DNA from 3 places in the Bacillus sp. FDAARGOS_235 genome. Region 2 is predicted to be linked to each of the others. Evidence: a T-box and tRNA genes for the amino acid it is inferred to sense, from the RefSeq annotation. Region 2 holds a T-box; the other regions hold tRNA genes.
The links. A T-box is a leader RNA that pairs with one kind of tRNA and senses whether it is charged. The one in region 2 lies ahead of tyrS (tyrosine--tRNA ligase), so its partner is inferred to be a tRNA-Tyr.
Positions count from the first base shown of each region.

Region 1: it has a tRNA-Tyr gene. The T-box ahead of tyrS (tyrosine--tRNA ligase) is inferred to sense a tRNA for this amino acid. The anticodon was not compared.
Region 3: it has a tRNA-Tyr gene. The T-box ahead of tyrS (tyrosine--tRNA ligase) is inferred to sense a tRNA for this amino acid. The anticodon was not compared.

Region 1 is NZ_CP020437.2:2,768,139-2,774,270, forward strand. It holds gene cdaA (diadenylate cyclase CdaA) at 1-24, opposite strand, end outside; gene rocF (arginase) at 273-1,166, opposite strand; gene A6J74_RS16060 (glycerate kinase) at 1,376-2,521, opposite strand; tRNA gene A6J74_RS16065 (tRNA-Ala) at 2,639-2,711, opposite strand; tRNA gene A6J74_RS16070 (tRNA-Gly) at 2,722-2,793, opposite strand; tRNA gene A6J74_RS16075 (tRNA-Lys) at 2,799-2,874, opposite strand; tRNA gene A6J74_RS16080 (tRNA-Gln) at 2,880-2,954, opposite strand; tRNA gene A6J74_RS16085 (tRNA-Tyr) at 3,020-3,103, opposite strand; tRNA gene A6J74_RS16090 (tRNA-Val) at 3,120-3,195, opposite strand; tRNA gene A6J74_RS16095 (tRNA-Glu) at 3,201-3,275, opposite strand; tRNA gene A6J74_RS16100 (tRNA-Thr) at 3,298-3,370, opposite strand; tRNA gene A6J74_RS16105 (tRNA-Asn) at 3,375-3,449, opposite strand; rRNA gene rrf (5S ribosomal RNA) at 3,459-3,574, opposite strand; rRNA gene A6J74_RS16115 (23S ribosomal RNA) at 3,666-6,132, opposite strand, start outside.
Region 2 is NZ_CP020437.2:3,691,930-3,698,061, forward strand. It holds gene acsA (acetate--CoA ligase) at 1-1,240, shown strand, start outside; gene A6J74_RS21180 (maltose acetyltransferase domain-containing protein) at 1,325-1,885, shown strand; gene A6J74_RS21185 (hypothetical protein) at 1,952-2,407, shown strand; gene A6J74_RS21190 (RNA polymerase sigma factor) at 2,388-2,933, shown strand; gene A6J74_RS21195 (hypothetical protein) at 2,914-3,159, shown strand; T-box leader at 3,237-3,465, shown strand; gene tyrS (tyrosine--tRNA ligase) at 3,536-4,792, shown strand; gene A6J74_RS21205 (YjdJ family protein) at 4,900-5,202, opposite strand; gene A6J74_RS21210 (hypothetical protein) at 5,353-5,481, shown strand; partial or broken gene A6J74_RS21215 (type I restriction endonuclease) at 5,569-6,132, opposite strand, start outside.
Region 3 is NZ_CP020437.2:2,175,966-2,182,097, forward strand. It holds gene A6J74_RS13125 (DUF3965 domain-containing protein) at 1-934, opposite strand, end outside; gene A6J74_RS13130 (CBS domain-containing protein) at 1,411-1,830, opposite strand; tRNA gene A6J74_RS13135 (tRNA-Glu) at 1,963-2,034, opposite strand; tRNA gene A6J74_RS13140 (tRNA-Asn) at 2,036-2,110, opposite strand; tRNA gene A6J74_RS13145 (tRNA-Ile) at 2,120-2,196, opposite strand; tRNA gene A6J74_RS13150 (tRNA-Trp) at 2,207-2,277, opposite strand; tRNA gene A6J74_RS13155 (tRNA-Thr) at 2,284-2,356, opposite strand; tRNA gene A6J74_RS13160 (tRNA-Phe) at 2,367-2,442, opposite strand; tRNA gene A6J74_RS13165 (tRNA-Asp) at 2,451-2,526, opposite strand; tRNA gene A6J74_RS13170 (tRNA-Met) at 2,530-2,606, opposite strand; tRNA gene A6J74_RS13175 (tRNA-Ser) at 2,627-2,719, opposite strand; tRNA gene A6J74_RS13180 (tRNA-Ser) at 2,776-2,868, opposite strand; tRNA gene A6J74_RS13185 (tRNA-Ala) at 2,889-2,961, opposite strand; tRNA gene A6J74_RS13190 (tRNA-Pro) at 2,977-3,050, opposite strand; tRNA gene A6J74_RS13195 (tRNA-Arg) at 3,061-3,134, opposite strand; tRNA gene A6J74_RS13200 (tRNA-Leu) at 3,138-3,226, opposite strand; tRNA gene A6J74_RS13205 (tRNA-Gly) at 3,243-3,317, opposite strand; tRNA gene A6J74_RS13210 (tRNA-Leu) at 3,348-3,428, opposite strand; tRNA gene A6J74_RS13215 (tRNA-Lys) at 3,444-3,519, opposite strand; tRNA gene A6J74_RS13220 (tRNA-Gln) at 3,524-3,598, opposite strand; tRNA gene A6J74_RS13225 (tRNA-Tyr) at 3,611-3,694, opposite strand; tRNA gene A6J74_RS13230 (tRNA-Val) at 3,703-3,778, opposite strand; rRNA gene rrf (5S ribosomal RNA) at 3,783-3,898, opposite strand; rRNA gene A6J74_RS13240 (23S ribosomal RNA) at 4,000-6,132, opposite strand, start outside.

The DNA of each region.
Region 1 (6,132 bases), 920 kb from region 2:
AATGGTCGTATCTTCAAAAGGCATGCTAACCCTTCCTCCTACTTACGAGCAATTCTATCCATATATTGAAATATTGTTTTATGCTCTATCTGTATGTATTTCCAACAACTAGTTAATTATACCATACATGAAACAAACGACAATTACAAACAACCCCCTTTAGATCAAATTGGTAAGATGTCAAACAATCTTATCGTACAGTATAATATAAATCATTATTATACGTCTATTTTCAAATAAAAAAAGCAACTTCTCAGTTGCTTTTCTTACATTTATTTTAGTTTTTCACCGAATAAAGAACCCATTAAAGCAACCGCAGTTGTTGCCGTTCTATTTCTCTCATCTAAAATCGTATTTACTTCAACAAACTCAGCAGATGTAACAATATCAGCTTCCGCTAACATTTCCATCGCTAAATGACTTTCACGATACGATAGACCACCAATTACAGGCGTTCCAACTCCCGGTGCATCATGAGGATCAAGACCATCTAAATCTAATGATAGATGTACACCATCAGTATGAGATAAATAAGCAATTGTTTCTTCCATAACAGCCGTCATACCCATACGATCAATTTCATGCATTGAGAATACTTTAATACCTTCATTGCGAATAAAGTCTTTTTCTCCTTCATCCAATGCACGTGCACCGATAATTACAACGTTCTCTTTTTTCACCTTTGGATATGCCTCGTATAAGTCTACAAGCGTGGGATGTCCATAGCCTAAACTTGCTGCAAGTGACATTCCATGAATATTACCAGATGGTGAAGTTTCCTCCGTATTTAAATCTCCATGTGCATCATACCAAATAACACCTAAATTTTTATAATGTTTTGCCACACCAGCTAGTGTACCAATTGCGATACTATGGTCACCACCTAATACAAGTGGAAAACGACCTTCTTCTATAATATGATCCACCTTACTTGCCAATTCATTACATACAGTCGCAACTTGTGTAAGGTTTCTTAATTTTGTATTTTCATCAACTTCTTTTTCTCTCTCTATACATATATCTCCCATATCTTTAACGTTATATCCAATTTCTTCAATTCTTTCAATTACCCCTGCATAACGGATCGCGCTCGGGCCCATATCAACTCCACGACGCATCTGTCCTAAATCCATTGGAACTCCAATAACTGAGATTTCTTTTTTCATAGATAGTATCCCCCTTTTATGCCTTCACTAAATATTTTAAATCTTTTATATACTCTGACTCAACTCGACATTTTTCTGTATGGATATACAATTTATTCACTTATATTTATGTTGAAATCCAAATCTTAAGACCATTTTATGTATAAAGTTAACTTAATGAAACAACTGCTATCATTATTATTAGATAATAATAAAAAACACTTCTACATTTAGAAGTGTTTTTTCGATGCAATTTTCCATACTGCTGCAATATTTCTTGCTGTCATTTCAATATTCTCTTTTGCCATCTTATATGCCTCGTCTAGTGCCATTGGAAAAGGCGTAATACTAAATACTGCATCGATTCCCTTTTCGTAAACAACTGGATAATTTGGAGATACCGATCCTCCTATAGCAATCACAGGAATATGAAGACGTTTCGCTCGCCCCGCGACACCAACAGGAGCCTTTCCATATGCTGTTTGTTCATCTATTCTACCTTCACCAGTTATAATTAAATCCGCATCTTCTATATGCTTATCAAAATTTGTATGATCCAATACAATTTCAATACCCTTTCGTAAGCTCCCCTTTAACACTGCAATAACAGCTGCTCCCATACCTCCTGCCGCTCCTGCACCAGGTATTTCAGATACATCCAAAGATACATATCGTTTAAGAATAGTCGCATAATGCTTTAAATTCTCATCTAGCCTTTTCAGCATCTCTACATCCCCACCCTTTTGAGCACCAAACACGAAAGATGCCCCTCTCATTCCGACTAATGGATTATTTACATCACACGCCGCTTCTATCGTTATCTCCTTTAGGCGTGAATCCATTCGTGAAAAATCAATCGTGACAATCGAATGTAATGTTCCTCCAGATGGATCTATTGCTTCACCCTTTTCATCTATAAACCTTACTCCTAAAGCCGATAACATACCTGCTCCACCATCATTTGTAGCGCTTCCTCCAAGCCCCAAAATAATATGCTTAACTCCTTGGTCTAGCGCATGTAATATAAGCTCTCCTGTCCCTTTTGACGTTGTAATGAATGGATTTCGCTTTTCAACCGGTACGTGTTGTAGTCCAGATGCCGATGCCATTTCAATAAACGCTGTCTTTTTATCTGTAGAAATGCCATAAAAAGCTTGTACGCCTTCTCTAAGCGGTCCTGTCACATAAAGTGATACAACGCTTCCTCCTGTGGCATCAACAAGTGAATCAACAGTTCCTTCCCCACCATCTCCAATTGGTATTTTTACATACTCTGCTTTAGGAAAAATTGCTCCAAAACCTCTTTCAATAGCTTCACATACTTCTATAGCCTTTAGACTTTCTTTGTATGAATCAGATGCAATGACAACTTTCACAATTATCCCCCATCCTTTATTTTTACGTTTTCTTCATTTTAAACGACAAATATGAAAGTTGTCTTTTTAAACACAAAAAAAGCGTACATCATATGATGTACACTTTCTCTATTTATATGGAGCCTAGCGGGATCGAACCGCTGACCTCCTGCGTGCAAGGCAGGCGCTCTCCCAGCTGAGCTAAGGCCCCGTAGTAATAAAGCGGAAGACGGGATTCGAACCCGCGACCCCAACCTTGGCAAGGTTGTATTCTACCACTGAACTACTTCCGCGAAAATGGTGAGCCATGAAGGATTCGAACCTTCGACCCTCTGATTAAAAGTCAGATGCTCTACCAACTGAGCTAATGGCTCGTAAATGGCTGGGCTAGCTGGATTCGAACCAGCGCATGACGGAGTCAAAGTCCGTTGCCTTACCGCTTGGCTATAGCCCATTAATATTTACTAGTATGCTTATCTTCTCAAAAAAATAAACCCTCTCAGGTTATTTTAAAGAAAATGGTGGAGGGGGGCAGATTCGAACTGCCGAACCCGAAGGAGCGGATTTACAGTCCGCCGCGTTTAGCCACTTCGCTACCCCTCCGACATTTAAACATATATGGTGGAGGATGACGGGATCGAACCGCCGACCCCCTGCTTGTAAGGCAGGTGCTCTCCCAGCTGAGCTAATCCTCCAAAAGTGGTGACCCGTACGGGATTCGAACCCGTGTTACCGCCGTGAAAGGGCGGTGTCTTAACCACTTGACCAACGGGCCAAAAATTTAAAAACTTTTTCCAAGCTTCCAACCGGGGTTGAACCGGTGACCTCTTCCTTACCATGGAAGTACTCTACCAGCTGAGCTATGGAAGCATAATGGCTCCGCAGGTAGGAATCGAACCTACGACCGATCGGTTAACAGCCGATAGCTCTACCGCTGAGCTACTGCGGAATAATACAAGCCTGGCAACGTCCTACTCTCACAGGGACAAGGTCCCAACTACCATCGGCGCTAGAGAGCTTAACTTCCGTGTTCGGTATGGGAACGGGTGTGACCTCTCTGCCATCATTACCAGACTTTTATCATTATACACATTCTTTTCAGAATGTCAAAAGGAATTTTAAATATATATTCCTTCAAAACTAGATAACATTTGCTACATATTATATGGTTAAGTCCTCGATCTATTAGTATTCGTCAGCTCCACATGTCACCATGCTTCCACCTCGAACCTATCAACCTGATCATCTTTCAGGGATCTTACTAGCTTACGCTATGGGAAATCTCATCTTGAGGGGGGCTTCATGCTTAGATGCTTTCAGCACTTATCCCTTCCGCACATAGCTACCCAGCTATGCCCTTGGCAGAACAACTGGTACACCAGCGGTGCGTCCATCCCGGTCCTCTCGTACTAAGGACAGCTCCTCTCAAATTTCCTACGCCCACGACGGATAGGGACCGAACTGTCTCACGACGTTCTGAACCCAGCTCGCGTACCGCTTTAATGGGCGAACAGCCCAACCCTTGGGACCGACTACAGCCCCAGGATGCGATGAGCCGACATCGAGGTGCCAAACCTCCCCGTCGATGTGGACTCTTGGGGGAGATAAGCCTGTTATCCCCGGGGTAGCTTTTATCCGTTGAGCGATGGCCCTTCCATGCGGAACCACCGGATCACTAAGCCCGACTTTCGTCCCTGCTCGACTTGTAGGTCTCGCAGTCAAGCTCCCTTATGCCTTTGCACTCTACGAATGATTTCCAACCATTCTGAGGGAACCTTTGGGCGCCTCCGTTACACTTTAGGAGGCGACCGCCCCAGTCAAACTGCCCACCTGACACTGTCTCCCGGGTCGATAAGACCCGTAGGTTAGAATTTCAATACAGTCAGGGCGGTATCCCACCAGCGCCTCCACCGAAGCTAGCGCTCCGGTTTCAATGGCTCCCGCCTATCCTGTACAAACTGTACCAAAATTCAATATCAGGCTACAGTAAAGCTCCACGGGGTCTTTCCGTCCTGTCGCGGGTAACCTGCATCTTCACAGGTACTATAATTTCACCGAGTCTCTGGTTGAGACAGTGCCCAAATCGTTACACCTTTCGTGCGGGTCGGAACTTACCCGACAAGGAATTTCGCTACCTTAGGACCGTTATAGTTACGGCCGCCGTTTACTGGGGCTTCAGTTCAGAGCTTCGCTTACGCTAACCCCTCTCCTTAACCTTCCAGCACCGGGCAGGTGTCAGCCCCTATACTTCGCCTTACGGCTTCGCAGAGACCTGTGTTTTTGCTAAACAGTCGCTTGGGCCTATTCACTGCGGCTTTCCGTTAAGAAAGCACCCCTTCTCCCGAAGTTACGGGGTCATTTTGCCGAGTTCCTTAACCAGAGTTCTCTCGCACACCTTAGGATTCTCTCCTCGCCTACCTGTGTCGGTTTGCGGTACAGGCACCTTTTATCTCGCTAGAAGCTTTTCTTGGCAGCGGGGAATCAAAGACTTCGCTCCATAAGGAGCTTCCCCATCACAGCTCAGCCTTCACGATAAGCGGATTTGCCTACTTATCAGCCTAACTGCTTGGACGTGCACAACCAATCGCACGCTTCTTCTATCCTTCTGCGTCCCTCCATTGCTCAAACGATAAAGAGGTGGTACAGGAATATCAACCTGTTGTCCATCGCCTACGCCTGTCGGCCTCGGCTTAGGTCCTGACTAACCCTGAGCGGACGAGCCTTCCTCAGGAAACCTTAGGCATTCGGTGGACGGGATTCTCACCCGTCTTTCGCTACTCATACCGGCATTCTCACTTCTAAGCGCTCCACCAGTCCTTCCGGTCTGACTTCACTGCACTTAGAACGCTCCCCTACCACTGATACCATTGGTATCAATTCGCAGCTTCGGTGGTGTATTTAGCCCCGGTACATTTTCGGCGCAGAGTCACTCGACTAGTGAGCTATTACGCACTCTTTAAATGGTGGCTGCTTCTAAGCCAACATCCTAGTTGTCTAAGCAACTCCACATCCTTTTCCACTTAATACACACTTTGGGACCTTAGCTGGCGATCTGGGCTGTTTCCCTCTTGACTACGGATCTTATCACTCGCAGTCTGACTCCTAAGGATAAGTCATTGGCATTCGGAGTTTGACTGAATTCGGTAATCCGATGAGGACCCCTAGTTCAATCAGTGCTCTACCTCCAAGACTCTTACACTTAAGGCTAGCCCTAAAGCTATTTCGGGGAGAACCAGCTATCTCCAGGTTCGATTGGAATTTCTCCGCTACCCACACCTCATCCCCGCACTTTTCAACGTGCGTGGGTTCGGGCCTCCATTCAGTGTTACCTGAACTTCACCCTGGACATGGGTAGATCACCTGGTTTCGGGTCTACGACCACGTACTAAACGCCCTATTCAGACTCGCTTTCGCTGCGGCTCCGTCTCTTCAACTTAACCTCGCACGGGATCGTAACTCGCCGGTTCATTCTACAAAAGGCACGCCATCACCCATTAACGGGCTCTGACTATTTGTAGGCACACGGTTTCAGGATCTCTTTCACTCCCCTTCCGGGGTGCTTTTCACCTTTCCCTCACGGTACTGGTTCACTATCGATCACTAGGGAGTATTTAGCCTTGGGAGATGGTCCT
Region 2 (6,132 bases):
ACCATTAAATGATTTACCAGCTTTAAAAACAGTCTTTCTTGTTGGAGATAATGTAGAAGAAGGTGGTAAAACAGTAGCGTTCAATCCTTTATTTGAACAAGCTTCAAAAGAATTACATATCGAATGGTTAGGCCGCGAAGACGGTTTAATTCTTCACTATACGTCTGGTTCTACTGGTAAGCCAAAAGGTGTTCTCCATGCGCAAAATGCAATGGTTCAGCACTATCAAACGGCGAAATGGGTATTAGATTTAAAAGAAGATGACGTATATTGGTGTACTGCTGACCCGGGCTGGGTAACGGGAACTGCTTACGGCATTTTTGCACCGTGGTTAGTCGGAGCATCAAATGTTATTTTAGGTGGACGATTTAGTCCAGATGCATGGTATGAAGCACTGCAAGATTACGGTGTAACAGTTTGGTATAGTGCACCGACAGCGTTCCGTATGTTAATGGGAGCTGGACAAGATGCAATTAAAAAATACGACTTATCACAAGTACGCCACGTATTAAGCGTAGGTGAGCCATTAAATCCAGAAGTAATTCGCTGGGGTATGAATGCATTTGGACTTCGTATTCATGATACGTGGTGGATGACAGAAACAGGTGGACAAGTTATTTGTAACTATCCTTGTATGGAAATCCGTCCAGGTTCAATGGGTAAACCAATTCCAGGTGTGAAAGCAGCGATTGTTGATAATGAAGGAAATGAAGTGCCTCCATACACAATGGGTAACTTAGCAATTGGTAAAGGTTGGCCAGCTATGATGCGTGGAATCTGGAATAACCAGCAAAAATATGAGTCATACTTTATGCCGGGAGACTGGTATGTATCAGGTGATTCAGCTTATATGGATGAAGACGGATACTTCTGGTTCCAAGGACGTATTGACGATGTAATTATGACGTCAGGTGAGCGAGTTGGACCGTTTGAAGTAGAAAGTAAACTAATCGAGCATGCTGCTGTTGCAGAAGCTGGTGTAATTGGTATTCCTGATCCGGTGCGCGGCGAAATTATTAAAGCGTTTATCGCACTTCGAGCAGGATACGAACCATCTGATGAATTAAAAGAAGAAATTCGTCAATTTGTAAAAAAAGGCCTAGCAGCTCATGCAGCGCCAAGACAAATTGAATTTAGAGATAAATTACCGAAAACGAGAAGTGGTAAAATTATGCGCCGCGTATTAAAAGCGTGGGAGTTAAACTTACCAACAGGTGACTTATCAACGATGGAAGATTAAGAGAGAAAGGTCTGAACGAAAAATGTTCAGGCCTTTCTTTTTTATGATATCATGAACTTATATATATAAGTTGAAGGGGATAGTATGATGAAAACAGAAAAAGAAAAGATGATACTAGGAGAAATGTACATACCGGCTGATCCAGTTTTAGTACAAGAAAGAGAGCAAGCACGTATATTAACGAGAAAATTAAATGATACGCCAGAAGAGCAATTGAAAGAGCGTAGCGAAATCGTAAAAGAATTATTCGGAACGACAGGAGATAATATTCATCTTGAATCTTCTTTTAGATGTGATTACGGCTATAACATTCATATCGGCGAAAATTTTTACGCGAACTTTGACTGTACGATTTTAGACGTATGCCCAGTAACAATCGGAGTGAACTGTATGTTAGCTCCAGGTGTTCACATTTATACAGCAACGCACCCACTCGATCCAATTGAGCGTATAAGCGGATCAGAATACGGAAAACCAGTTACAATTGGCGATAACGTATGGATTGGCGGAAGAGCAATTATTAATCCAGGTGTAACAATTGGAGACAATGCGGTGATTGCATCTGGTGCTGTCGTAACGAAAGATGTGCCTAATAATGTAGTAGTTGGCGGGAATCCTGCAAAGATTATAAAAAAACTAAAATAATATTTGAACGAAGTGCCTTCCTCGTCTGTATACATTTATGAAAGAATAGATGAGGGAGGCTTTTATATGTCTAATAAATTACTTCTTGCTTTTGCTTTAATTGGAATTATAGTTGTATTTTCTTGTGGTCTTTTCTTACCGATACCAATTGGATATAGAGTATCAATGATTACAGCTGGAGTTATAATGGGTGTTCTGTTTTCAATCATTATTCCATTTGATAGAAAACATATAGTACGGAAAAATGGATATAAAATTGATTTTATAAAAACAAAAGTGTATTTTCGCTGGAATGTATTTGATACTATTTCTGTCTGCCTTGCGTTGTATGCATGCATATGTGTGCAAGCGTTAAATATTTTAGTTGCAATGGGATTTACGATTCAAAACCCATATGTTCAATTTTTTACAAATCAATCACAATTGTGGATTTTTATTGCGATTGCATATTTAATTTCCCGTATTTCATTAACGTTAAAAGGAATAAAGGAGATCAAAAATCATGGCGCAAATTGGGATTGAGGAGGAGCTCATGCTTGCGTATCAAAGTGGAGATAAACAAGCGGGAGAAAGACTATATGTTTTAATCAAACCAGCGCTATACACATTTTTATATCGATTTAACCGAGATGAACAATTAAGTATCGATCTTGTGCAAGATACGTTTTTGACGCTAGAGCGTAAGAAACATATGTATGAACTTGAAAAAGGTAAAATAAAAACGTATTTATTTCAAATTGGTTATCGTCTTATGATTAATAAATTAAATAGGAGAAAAAAGTGGCGTACGCTTTTGCCATTTTTAGTGCCGATTCCGGAAAAAGAATTTTCTCACGAAGATCGGCTCACAGTAAGAGAAGCAATTTTGAAAGTTCCAGAAGAGCAAAGAGCGGTCCTAATCCTTTCTTATTATCATGACATGCAGCAAAAAGAAATTGCAGAGATATTAAACATCCCGATTGGAACGGTGAAATCGAGACTTCATAACGGGATAAAGAAATTGAAACAATTGCTGGAGGTGGACGAAATTGAGCGAAAATCCCTTTAAGAGTGAATATAAGTTAAAGCAATATTTAGATAGTGATCATGTAGAAATACCAGACTTTCCAAAAACGGTAAGTCGATTCGATCGATTAATCGGGTTTCTTGGTTCCCCGGCGAAAGATCCTGTGGAGGCGACCATTGGGAATGATTTATCGGTTGTGTTTCATGTATCGTTATTAGTTGGGGTTCCAATTCTTTCTCTTATTACGATACTCTTTATGGCGTTGTAAAGGATTGACAAGAAGAGAAATCCTGCCCTTATTTGACACGCCTATATAAATGATGGTATAAAGAAAAGTATATGAATAATTGAGCGTGGAAAGGGAGAAGTAGTGATCATTTCCCTGTTTTAGAGAGCTGATGGTCGGTGGAAATCAGCACATAGATGATCGCGAATTACGCCCCTAGAGCATCTTTTTTCGATTGAATTGTATTCAAAAGGGAAAAGACGGTGCTAAGCCGTTATGTAAATAAGGTGGTAGGCTTTTTTTGCCTGCAACTAGGGTGGTAACGCGATAATCAAAATCGTCCCTTATTTGAAGGGGCGATTTTTTTATGTTTTCAACCTTCACGCCAGTAATGAACTTAAAGGAGAGTATGTAGGATATGGGTATTTTACAAGATCTTGAATTTCGCGGTCTAATTAATCAGCAAACAGATGCTGAGGGCCTTGAGCAATTATTAGAAAAAGAAAGTGTTAAATTATACTGTGGTTTCGACCCGACAGCGGATAGCTTACACATCGGTCATATGTTACCAGTATTAATGTTACGTCGTTTCCAATTAGCTGGTCACCAACCAATCGCACTTGTTGGCGGTGGTACTGGTATGATCGGTGACCCAAGTGGTAAAAAAGCAGAGCGTACATTAAATACGAAAGATACAGTTGCTTACTACACAGAAAGCATTAAAAACCAACTTTCAAACTTCTTAGAGTTCGAAAACGTGGAAAACCCAGCAACAATGGCTAATAACTATGATTGGCTTGGTAACTTAGATGTAATTTCATTCTTACGCGATATCGGTAAAAACTTCGGTTTAAACTATATGTTAGCAAAAGATACAGTAGCATCTCGTTTAGATACTGGTATTTCATTCACTGAGTTTAGTTACATGATTTTACAATCATACGACTTCTTAAACTTATACCAAAACCATAATTGCCGCTTACAAATCGGTGGTAGTGACCAATGGGGTAACATTACAGCTGGTCTTGAATTAATACGTAAATCAGAAGAAGATGCGAAAGCGTTCGGTTTAACAATTCCACTAGTTACAAAATCTGACGGTACGAAGTTTGGTAAAACAGAAGGCGGCGCAATTTGGTTAGATCCAGAAAAAACAACTCCTTACGAGTTCTACCAATTCTGGATTAACACAGATGATCGCGACGTTGTTAAATACTTAAAATACTTCACATTCTTATCTCATGAAGAAATTCTTGATCTTGAGAAGCAAGTAGCTGAAGCGCCAGAAAAACGTGCAGCACAAAAAGCGTTAGGTTCTGAAATGACAAAACTTGTTCACGGTGAAGAAGCATTAGAGCAAGCAATTAAAATTTCAGCTGCACTATTCAGCGGTTCTGTAGCAGAACTGACTGCAAGCGAAATCGAACAAGGATTCAAAGACGTACCATCTGTAGAACGTACTGCAGAAGATACAGTATTAATCGACTTACTTGTAGAAAGCAAAATCTCTCCATCAAAACGTCAAGCACGTGAAGATGTAACGAACGGTGCAATCTACGTAAACGGTGAGCGTACGCAAGCATTAGACTACGTTGTAACAGAAAACGACCGCATCGAAGGTAAATTCACAATCATTCGCCGCGGTAAGAAGAAATATTTCTTAATTCGTTACTAATTAGAAACAAATATAAACAAATATAAACAAATATAAACAAATATAAACAAATAGTACCCCGGATTGTAGGCTGAAAGGTTTATGATTCGGGGTTTTTATGTATGAATTTAGATTACCTTACGAGTTCTTGTAAATAGAATATGAAGAATTAATACGAGCATATAAAGTAAGCTAATGAGCATAACAATAAATGCTGTTGGATAAAATTTTGCTGCATATATAAAGAAATCGATTTGATAAATATCTTGGTAATTTGAAACGGTGCCTTTAAAGTAATTCGTAAACTTAGCGCTATATTTCCATTCATCAGGATAATCTATTAAATTACTCCCCTGATACCAACTCATAAGTGTTGAAGTAATAAAAAGCATACATGCACTGCCCAATTGAACCATTTGGTTTATCGTCAAAAGAAATCAACCTCCTATTTTATGGTTATTATAGCGTGCATTCGTATGCCTGTAACCTTTTTGTTGTAATCTCCTTTTCGAGTTCATACGGAAATCACATGTAAGCGGTATGATAAACGTATAACAAATAGAAAGGAGTGGTAAAACAAAATGTCACTAGAAGCGCTCATTATTTTTTCTTTGCTAAATGCGGGTCAGCTTGCAGAGAATTCGAAGGTTGATATACATAAAGAGCAAAAAGATGCTTATGTATATGTTCAAAAAGAGGAAAATAAATAACTTTATTTTATATATAAATGACAAAAAGCCAATCTAGAGGATTGGCTTTTTGTCATTACGTTGGAAAAAGAGGAGAAATCCCTCTTTTTAAACATTAGATAAAATTTGATCATAGCATGAAATAATAAGTGGTTCCAAATCTTTTAAATCATTAACATTATCAATGAAAATTCTACTTACTCCCTGTGATTTTGGGGCTTGCTCAACAACGAAATTAGGGCAGAGCTGTTTAGTAGCTTCTAAATCTAGTCTTACAACTAAGGATTTTGCATCTCCATCAAGGAAAAGACGTATAAACCATTTTGTGATTACACGATTCATGATGCAAAAATAACTAATAGTATCTTTATATTTAAGGTCACTGATGTCTCTTTGATTTTCAGTTAATATTTCTTTAACAATGTTAAAGGCAGTCAGTTCATCTTCGGTAGTGAAAACTCTATCTGTTTTGTCTTCTTTGCTAATGTCTTCCATTATTTCGGCAGAAGCGGCTGCAACTAGGCTTGTTTCTATTTTCTCCGATGTTTTTGTTTCTTTTGGTGTTAAACCATCACTGATTATTTCTAATAGTGTTCGATTAATTGCTTTTTTAACAATTGGTCGGAACCGCTCTAAAACGTTATTTGTAATTCTAGTTGAGCTAAAGTCTTT
Region 3 (6,132 bases), 1.5 Mb from region 2:
TATACAGTAATTCTTCACAATAATATGCATGCTGTGGAACTTGAATCATTTCGAAAAATGGCACGTATGATAATAACTTTCCGATAAAATGGTTATATCGATCCATTATACCTATTGTCATATGTTCCATCATTTCTTTCATCACATATAAATAATCATCTACATGAGTTGTCTTTAGTGGATCTAATCGATCTGAAATTTGAGAAAGTACAGCTCTTTGACAAGCTAAAACTACTTGACTAGGTCCATAATATGATAGAAAATCTGTACACTTACGATACTTTCGCAACAAGTCATGTCTATATAAATCATACACAAAAGTATTACAATACATCGCTAGACTCATCATATCACTATTCAGCTGCTCTTTTGACTGTGCTTTAGCCCTCTTACACATATAGAAGAATGTAAACTCTAATATTTCTTTTTGAGATAATAGATGTTTACAATTTGTTATACATTTCTCATTAAATTTAACTCTATCCCAAATTTCTACATCCCCATCTGTTAATTCCCCGACACGATATTTAATAACTAAATAGTTTAAAGCAACTGCTTGTGTCAAAAGATCCCATGTTTCATATTCCAATGAAGTTTGGACAAATTCAGCTAGCCCTTGTGTTACCATAAAAGTATTTGCCTCTTCATACCAACCAATCTCTTGACATAAACGAAGAATACGTACTAAGGTTGGAATTTCATCTTTATGAAACTGTGGTAAATTCTTTACTCTATTCATTCCATAAACGATAACTGCTGCTAAATTTTCTTCTTTATAAAATTCTTTTTCTTTCCATGCTAATATAGTTCGCTCTTTTCCTTCACCTTTTGGGTGACAAGGTACAAGTAAAGATAATAATTCAGCAAAATTATTTGGTTCTATATATGTATCTGTAACCAAATTCCAATTTGGATCGCCCTGTACAGCCCTCATATAATTCCCCTTCCCTTTTTATCCCGCTATTTGCCGGGCAGTAAGACGCCCACCTCAAAATCCAGTGAATGCGAGGAAGTTAGGTGGGAAATAAAACTGCCGATAAAAGCCCGATTGGTTCAACGAATAATCATTGGCGGATGGACAAAACCCCCAATAATTAAAGTTTCACTTTATCTACGTAGGAAATATTAATTCATTATTACAACACTAAAAATAAATATTGTTATATTCAAAACCTATCATAATACTTATATCTATCAGTATATCACTTTTTCTCTTATTTAAAATTAGGAATGAAAAATTTAAATAAACTGTCGAAAACCTTAACTATGTACTTATTATATAATGTCTCAGATACATCACGCTAATATATTAGTTTAATCCACATATACTAGAATAATGTATCTGATTTTTATCCATCATTTATCCCACTATTTGCGGACAATAACACTTTCACTAATTAAAGTTTAACTTTATTCCGTACGTTCCGAGATTTCACTTAAAGCGAACCCAGCTTGATCATCTGCCGCTTCTCTTATAGCTAAATCACCTAATGCTAGCATCCCGACAAGTTGACCGCCCTCAACTACTGGCAATCGTCTAATTTGATACTGTGCCATTAATTCTGTAGCTTTTTCAATAGAATCATCTGGAGAAACCGAAACAATGTTTGTCGTCATTACATTTGTAATTTTATTAGACCCAGGATGTTTTTCAGCAATCCCTCGAACAACTAAATCTCGATCAGTAACAAGCCCAACGACTTGTTCATTTTCAAGAACAGGAATCAATCCAACTGATTCTTCCTTCATTTTTACAGCAGCCTCATATACATTATCTAACGGTGTACAATGTACAATATGAGTACTCATAAAGTCTCTAACTTGCGTCATTTTTTATCTCCTCCTTTTAATACATACCATAGTTTTTCCTAAATCCCTTTATTTATTTGAGGAAAATAAGATGATAAAAAAGAGGATTATACACAATAAAAAAGAGCCAGCATATTGCTGACTCTTTCTTTATGACCCGTACGGGATTCGAACCCGTGTTACCGCCGTGAAAGGGCGGTGTCTTAACCACTTGACCAACGGGCCATGGCTCCGCAGGTAGGACTCGAACCTACGACCGATCGGTTAACAGCCGATAGCTCTACCACTGAGCTACTGCGGAATAAATATATGGTGGGCCTAAATGGACTCGAACCATCGACCTCACGCTTATCAGGCGTGCGCTCTAACCAGCTGAGCTATAGGCCCATATACTTTACAGGGGCAGTAGGAATCGAACCCACACTGGAGGTTTTGGAGACCTCAGTTCTACCTTTAAACTATGCCCCTAAATGATGCCGGCTAGAGGACTTGAACCCCCAACCTACTGATTACAAGTCAGTTGCTCTACCAATTGAGCTAAGCCGGCATAAAAAAAATGGTGGCTCGGGACGGAATCGAACCGCCGACACGAGGATTTTCAGTCCTCTGCTCTACCGACTGAGCTACCGAGCCAACATAAATGGCGGTCCCGACCGGGGTCGAACCGGCGATCTCCTGCGTGACAGGCAGGCATGTTAACCACTACACCACGGGACCATTTGGTTGCGGGGACAGGATTTGAACCTGCGACCTTCGGGTTATGAGCCCGACGAGCTACCGTACTGCTCCACCCCGCGACAATATAATATTTTAAAAATGGAGGAGGTAGAGGGATTCGAACCCCCGCGCGACTCTCGCCGCCTGTCGGTTTTCAAGACCGATCCCTTCAGCCGAACTTGGGTATACCTCCATGAAGGAAAAAAAATATTTTATTATTATATGTAGCTAAACCATTTCAAAAGAAAATGGAGGAGGTAGAGGGATTCGAACCCCCGCGCGATTCTCACCGCCTGTCGGTTTTCAAGACCGATCCCTTCAGCCGAACTTGGGTATACCTCCGAGACATATAATAAATAAAGTGGAGCCTAGCGGGATCGAACCGCTGACCTCCTGCGTGCAAGGCAGGCGCTCTCCCAGCTGAGCTAAGGCCCCATGTTTTTGGGAAAATCGGGAAGACAGGATTTGAACCTGCGACCCCCTGGTCCCAAACCAGGTGCTCTACCAAGCTGAGCCACTTCCCGTTAATAAAAGCGCGCCCGAGAGGAGTCGAACCCCTAACCTCTTGATCCGTAGTCAAACGCTCTATCCAATTGAGCTACGGGCGCATATGGTGCCGAGGGCGGGGGTCGAACCCGCACGGTGGTCACCCACCGCAGGATTTTAAGTCCTGTGCGTCTGCCTGTTCCGCCACCCCGGCATGTCATATTGAAAATTGGAGCGGAAGACGGGATTCGAACCCGCGACCCCAACCTTGGCAAGGTTGTATTCTACCACTGAACTACTTCCGCAAGACATGTTATGAGATATTTTATTAAAAGTGCGGGTGAAGGGAGTCGAACCCCCACGCCAAAGGCGCTAGATCCTAAGTCTAGTGCGTCTGCCAATTCCGCCACACCCGCATATTTTATTGAAAATGGTGAGCCATGAAGGATTCGAACCTTCGACCCTCTGATTAAAAGTCAGATGCTCTACCAACTGAGCTAATGGCTCTTAATGGCTGGGCTAGCTGGATTCGAACCAGCGCATGACGGAGTCAAAGTCCGTTGCCTTACCGCTTGGCTATAGCCCAATAATTAAGAAATGGTGGAGGGGGGCAGATTCGAACTGCCGAACCCGAAGGAGCGGATTTACAGTCCGCCGCGTTTAGCCACTTCGCTACCCCTCCGACATAAATGGTGGAGGATGACGGGATCGAACCGCCGACCCCCTGCTTGTAAGGCAGGTGCTCTCCCAGCTGAGCTAATCCTCCATTTGCCTGGCAACGTCCTACTCTCACAGGGACAAGGTCCCAACTACCATCGGCGCTAGAGAGCTTAACTTCCGTGTTCGGTATGGGAACGGGTGTGACCTCTCTGCCATCATTACCAGACTATATTCATTTAAGACAAGAATCATTTTAACTTATTCAACTTTTAAAGTCAATAAGTTTTTTATATTCTTTCAAAACTAGATAACATTGCTTCATATTATATGGTTAAGTCCTCGATCTATTAGTATTCGTCAGCTCCACATGTCACCATGCTTCCACCTCGAACCTATCAACCTGATCATCTTTCAGGGATCTTACTAGCTTACGCTATGGGAAATCTCATCTTGAGGGGGGCTTCATGCTTAGATGCTTTCAGCACTTATCCCTTCCGCACATAGCTACCCAGCTATGCCCTTGGCAGAACAACTGGTACACCAGCGGTGCGTCCATCCCGGTCCTCTCGTACTAAGGACAGCTCCTCTCAAATTTCCTACGCCCACGACGGATAGGGACCGAACTGTCTCACGACGTTCTGAACCCAGCTCGCGTACCGCTTTAATGGGCGAACAGCCCAACCCTTGGGACCGACTACAGCCCCAGGATGCGATGAGCCGACATCGAGGTGCCAAACCTCCCCGTCGATGTGGACTCTTGGGGGAGATAAGCCTGTTATCCCCGGGGTAGCTTTTATCCGTTGAGCGATGGCCCTTCCATGCGGAACCACCGGATCACTAAGCCCGACTTTCGTCCCTGCTCGACTTGTAGGTCTCGCAGTCAAGCTCCCTTATGCCTTTGCACTCTACGAATGATTTCCAACCATTCTGAGGGAACCTTTGGGCGCCTCCGTTACACTTTAGGAGGCGACCGCCCCAGTCAAACTGCCCACCTGACACTGTCTCCCGGGTCGATAAGACCCGTAGGTTAGAATTTCAATACAGTCAGGGCGGTATCCCACCAGCGCCTCCACCGAAGCTAGCGCTCCGGTTTCAATGGCTCCCGCCTATCCTGTACAAACTGTACCAAAATTCAATATCAGGCTACAGTAAAGCTCCACGGGGTCTTTCCGTCCTGTCGCGGGTAACCTGCATCTTCACAGGTACTATAATTTCACCGAGTCTCTGGTTGAGACAGTGCCCAAATCGTTACACCTTTCGTGCGGGTCGGAACTTACCCGACAAGGAATTTCGCTACCTTAGGACCGTTATAGTTACGGCCGCCGTTTACTGGGGCTTCAGTTCAGAGCTTCGCTTACGCTAACCCCTCTCCTTAACCTTCCAGCACCGGGCAGGTGTCAGCCCCTATACTTCGCCTTACGGCTTCGCAGAGACCTGTGTTTTTGCTAAACAGTCGCTTGGGCCTATTCACTGCGGCTTTCCGTTAAGAAAGCACCCCTTCTCCCGAAGTTACGGGGTCATTTTGCCGAGTTCCTTAACCAGAGTTCTCTCGCACACCTTAGGATTCTCTCCTCGCCTACCTGTGTCGGTTTGCGGTACAGGCACCTTTTATCTCGCTAGAAGCTTTTCTTGGCAGCGGGGAATCAAAGACTTCGCTCCATAAGGAGCTTCCCCATCACAGCTCAGCCTTCACGATAAGCGGATTTGCCTACTTATCAGCCTAACTGCTTGGACGTGCACAACCAATCGCACGCTTCTTCTATCCTTCTGCGTCCCTCCATTGCTCAAACGATAAAGAGGTGGTACAGGAATATCAACCTGTTGTCCATCGCCTACGCCTGTCGGCCTCGGCTTAGGTCCTGACTAACCCTGAGCGGACGAGCCTTCCTCAGGAAACCTTAGGCATTCGGTGGACGGGATTCTCACCCGTCTTTCGCTACTCATACCGGCATTCTCACTTCTAAGCGCTCCACCAGTCCTTCCGGTCTGACTTCACTGCACTTAGAACGCTCCCCTACCACTGATACCATTGGTATCAATTCGCAGCTTCGGTGGTGTATTTAGCCCCGGTACATTTTCGGCGCAGAGTCACTCGACTAGTGAGCTATTACGCACTCTTTAAATGGTGGCTGCTTCTAAGCCAACATCCTAGTTGTCTAAGCAACTCCACATCCTTTTCCACTTAATACACACTTTGGGACCTTAGCTGGCGATCTGGGCTGTTTCCCTCTTGACTACGGATCTTATCACTCGCAGTCTGACTCCTAAGGATAAGTCATTGGCATTCGGAGTTTGACTGAATTCGGTAATCCGATGAGGACCCCTAGTTCAATCAGTGCTCTACCTCCAAGACTCTTACACTTAAGGCTAGCCCTAAAGCTATTTCGGGGAGAACCAGCTATCTCCAGGTTCGATTGGAATTTCTCCGCTACCCACACCTCATCCCCGCACTTTTCAACG